One region of the Blautia sp. JLR.GB0024 genome, then DNA from elsewhere that is predicted to be linked to it. Evidence: riboswitches for the same ligand, from Rfam matches in the RefSeq annotation. Region 1 holds a riboswitch; the other holds the start of a gene.
What was found. Region 1 has a riboswitch for FMN ahead of V8Q34_RS07720 (ECF transporter S component). Riboswitches for the same ligand answer to the same signal wherever they lie in the genome.
Positions count from the first base shown of each region.

Region 1 (2,205 bases):
GGCGCAGGATTCATCGGTCATGCCAATGGTAGTAAAATACGGTTTCTCATATGCCGGGTCCACATCAAGAGGAGTAAGCGTCAGGCCGGTTTCCTCTTTCATCTCTCTGATCGCGGCTTCTCTGTAGTCCTCACCGGGCTCTACCAGGCCTGCCGGGAACTCATAGATATAGCTGTCAATAGCATAGCGGTACTGACGTACCAGCACGACCCTGTCTTTCTTCTCCCCATAGAGGCTGTAGATAATAACTCCATCCGGGGTGTTTTTCCTTGTTTTGATCTTCAGTTCATTCTCAGTCTTTGCCCGTGACGCCACATAGTAATGTCCCTTTCTTCCTGTCTTACTCTCCACATCCAGGTGGTAGAGATTTACATGGGGATTCTCTGTGAGCGGCGTCACCTTTTTTATATCCGGCATTTTTATTCTCCTCGCAGTAATACTCTGATTCTCTTATAAATAAGCAGTGTTACAACAGAGATGATACATCCCTTCACCAGGTTAAACGGCGCCACTGCCAGCACCACAAAGGTAAACAGGTTATTGATTCCTGCATTGATAGATGTGCCCATCTGAATAAAGGCGCTCACCGGCATCCCGAAAGCTGCCCCGTATGCGGGGAGCAGGATAAATGCATTCACAACACAACCCACAACAGCCATACAAATGGTTCCGATCACCATTCCGATCACTGCAAATTTTTTGTTCCTGCGGTATTTATAGAAAAATGCTGCCGGAACGATAAAAGAGCATCCCATCAGGAAATTGGCGATTTCACCCACACCCGCTGTGGCGGAGCCGTGGATGACTGCATACAGCAGTACCTTCAGAAGCTCGATCATAATACCTGCCACCGGTCCCATAGCAAACGCGCCAACCAGCACGGGTACTTCTGAGAAATCCATCTGATAGAAAGGCGGTGCGATCACCGGGATGGGAAACTCAATCATCATCAATACCGTAGCCACGGCTCCAAGCATGGCTACCTGTGCCAATGTCCTGATTTTAGAACGATTCTGTGCACCTGCAGGTCTTTTGTTTACAATTGCTTCATTACTCATTTTTATTCTCTCCTTTTTATGATGGTTTCATAAAAGGAAATTCTTCTTTTTCCGCTGCCGCTTCCGCGGCTGAAACGAAAAAACGCCCTGAAAATCAGGGCATTGATGAAATCTGCATTATGAAATACATTTTCTTCTCTCATCCAGACTTTAACTGTCGGTACCGGAATCACACCGGTTCAGCCATTTACATGGGTCGCGGACTATACCGCCGGTAGGGAGTTGCACCCTGCCCCGAAGAATTTTCTTTTATCTGAGAATTATTATAAACCTTTAAAGGCTTGATTTCAATGGGTTTTTGAAGATTTTTAAAATTGTTTTCTTCATAAATTCGCATAACTTTCCGTATTTACCAACAGATTTCTGGTAAATAATTGGTGAATTCAACCAGCTCTGAACCTATTAGAATCAAGCTTTTTCAGTTATTCCCTTACTCTTTCCTGGGTCACATCGTCATAAATCCTGGATATCATCTTGTAATCATAGCCCGCTTAGAGCTTTTACCTTCCGGATAATCCCTGCAGCATCCGTCTGATGGATTCACGTTTATGACATGGTCTTCCACAGCAAGTCCCAAAACGGAATGAATCATTTTCTGAAAATTTACCATAATCAGCAATACAGGATAATAAAAATATAGTATACTTTATGCATAGTCATATTCTCCTTTTGTCTAAGCGTAGAACAGAATAACCACCCGAAATGTTCCCTATAATATATAATGAAAGGAGTGTTCATTATGGCATCAGCACAGGAAAAAATATATACTATCAACGATATTAACGCCCTTCCCGAAGGCACAAGGGCTGAGCTTATCGACGGTCAGATTTATTATATGACTCCCTCTACCCGGGCACACCAACAACTTTTGCTTTCCATAAGCAGACAAATCGCAGATTACATTGACCGAAAGGGCGGTCCATGTGAAATTTATATTGCTCCCTTTGCCGTATACCTGGACAAAAGCACACATACCTACGTAGAACCGGATATTTCTGTTATCTGTGACAAAAATAAACTGGATGATAAAGGCTGCAATGGTTCTCCTGACTGGATTATTGAAATCGTCTCTCCCAGTAGCAGACGGATGGATTACTCTGTCAAACTATTCAAATACCGTTCTTCCGGCGTACGGGAATACTGGATT
Region 1 is NZ_JBANBF010000002.1:825,255-827,459, reverse strand. Features, by position in the region: gene V8Q34_RS07725 (NUDIX hydrolase) at 1-417, opposite strand, end outside; gene V8Q34_RS07720 (ECF transporter S component) at 420-1,058, opposite strand; FMN riboswitch at 1,186-1,304, opposite strand; gene V8Q34_RS07715 (Uma2 family endonuclease) at 1,798-2,205, shown strand, end outside.

Region 2 (2,205 bases), on a different contig from region 1:
TACGCGTATCCATCCTCACTGGTATCCCAGATCTCCACATATCCCGGCGACACTTCTATGAGGATTTCTGTATCCTCATGACTGTATTTGTTATAGCTCTCCCACAGATATTTTTTGTATCCCTCCTCAAATCTTCTTCCCGGTTCCTCCACCACCAGGCCTTTATTTCGCGCAGTTCCCTCTACCTGAACGCCGCTCCAGCACATGGCTACCCTGGGGTTTTCCAGAAGCTGTTTTGTCTTTCTGAAATTTTTGTCCGTTTTAAAATAAATCTTGTCATCGTAAAAAAGGCAGCTTACATTCCTTACCATGACATAGTCGTTAAGACTTGAGGCCAGTGCCATGATCTTGCTGTTCCCAAGCATTTCAAACATGCGCCCTACGGCCTCCTCATAACTGATGGATTTGTCCAGTGTAAATTTCATTTTTTTATCCCCCTTTATTTTTCTACAACACTTTTGATCACTCTGCTTAACCTTTTATATAACAGAAATGTCAGGACTGACGTCACTCCGTACTTTATCAAATTGAACGGCAGGATTCCTAAGACTGCCATGGAAAAAGCATTTTTCATGGCCGGGTTTACTGCACTACACATGGAAATGATCTCATCCATGGTCATGCCAAACAACCGCACATAAAACGGAATGATCAGATACAGGTTCGTAAAGATCGCCACAACTCCAACCAGCACTGTGCTGACGCCCATACCAGCCAATGCGGTCTTCTTCGTCTTATGTCTGTGATAGATCAGCAGCGCAGGCATGACATAGCAGCAGCTTAAAATAAAATTCTGTAACTCACCGGTTCCCAGAGAAAAGCTGCCCTGCATGACAAGCTGCAGCAGTATTTTGACCACAATGATCATAAGTGCTGCCCCGGGGCCGAACATAAATCCCCCCAGCATCTCCATCAGCCCCGACAGATCAAAGGACATAAATGGCGGCATAAAAGGAAGCGGAAACCTGAGAAGCATAAGAACAGCGCTCACTGCCCCCATAAGGCCGATGAAAGCAATCTTTTTCACCCGCATTTTAGCGCCGGTCCCGGCCCTCATACCCTTGTCAAAAGCTGCATTGGTTGTTTCGTTTGTCTGGTTCATAGTTTGTATCCTCCTTCAAAAAAATGAGCCCGGAACAAAAAATATGCTCCGGGCGTAGTTTCACAGAAAATGTCTTTTCTCATCCGGACTATACCGTCGGTGCTGGAATTCCCCTCTTCTATTAAGGAGTCACCAGCTCAGCCGCCAAAAGCGGGTCATGGACTATACCATCGGTAGGGACTTACACCCTGCCACAAAGACTTCAATATTCATTTTTTGAAATCAGAAATGCAGTAAACATCATCTGTTGTATCTGATTATATACCATAGTCTTCCATATGTAAACAAAAACAGGAAATAAAATGTTTATATCTCTTCCAGACAGATTTTTCTTAACTCCTCCTCCTTTTTCCGATAAAGCAGAGCTTCACTATATTGAAAATACGCATCACTTCCATTGCTGTTTATAAATTCCATGGCTCTTTCGCTTTTGGATAGTCCGGTTACAAAGAGCACCATCTCCTGCTCCCCACCAAAAGCATCCGCCAGAAACTGAAATGCATGTTCCAGATTTTCTCCCGCCTGTTTTACGATTTTCTGCCTCTTTTTCACTTCCTGCCCGAAAAGCTCCCGTACACAGGCCATACCCTCTTCTTTATCCGCAATATGTCTCTCCTTCAGATATACAGTAAAGGACTCCAGCCGTCCCACTGCCCACGCCTGTACTGCTGCCTCTTTTCCGGTAATCTTCTCCTCCAGTATCCGCTGTTCCAGTTCTCTTCTTCTGTTCTCCGCAAAAGTCTGAAGCACCTGCATATCTGCACTGTCATGCAAAATCTTCTTAAAATCATCCAGCGCCTCATAGAGAGCACAGACATTCCCGTCTGCCCTGATATATGTAGCAAATGACTGATCCAAATAGGCAAGCAGAAGGCCGGCCACTGTAAATCTCTCCTCAAAGGCAGCCTGGCGGGCCATATCCCTCCGCTTATCATAGTCCTCCTTTGACAAAGTACCTGCCGCTATTTCCGGAATGGCATAATCAGTCCCGTATTTTTGGTACAACCGGTAATACACGGCAAAGTCCCTGGCGATTTCCTCTTTCTGCAGATACTGGATCACCAGTTTCTCCGTGACAGGTATCTGAAATCTCTCATAGCTTT
Region 2 is NZ_JBANBF010000001.1:205,177-207,381, reverse strand. Features, by position in the region: gene V8Q34_RS00865 (pyridoxamine 5'-phosphate oxidase family protein) at 1-425, opposite strand, end outside; gene V8Q34_RS00860 (ECF transporter S component) at 440-1,102, opposite strand; FMN riboswitch at 1,170-1,307, opposite strand; gene V8Q34_RS00855 (ATP-binding protein) at 1,409-2,205, opposite strand, start outside.
Region 2: another riboswitch for FMN. It lies ahead of V8Q34_RS00860 (ECF transporter S component); the one in region 1 lies ahead of V8Q34_RS07720 (ECF transporter S component).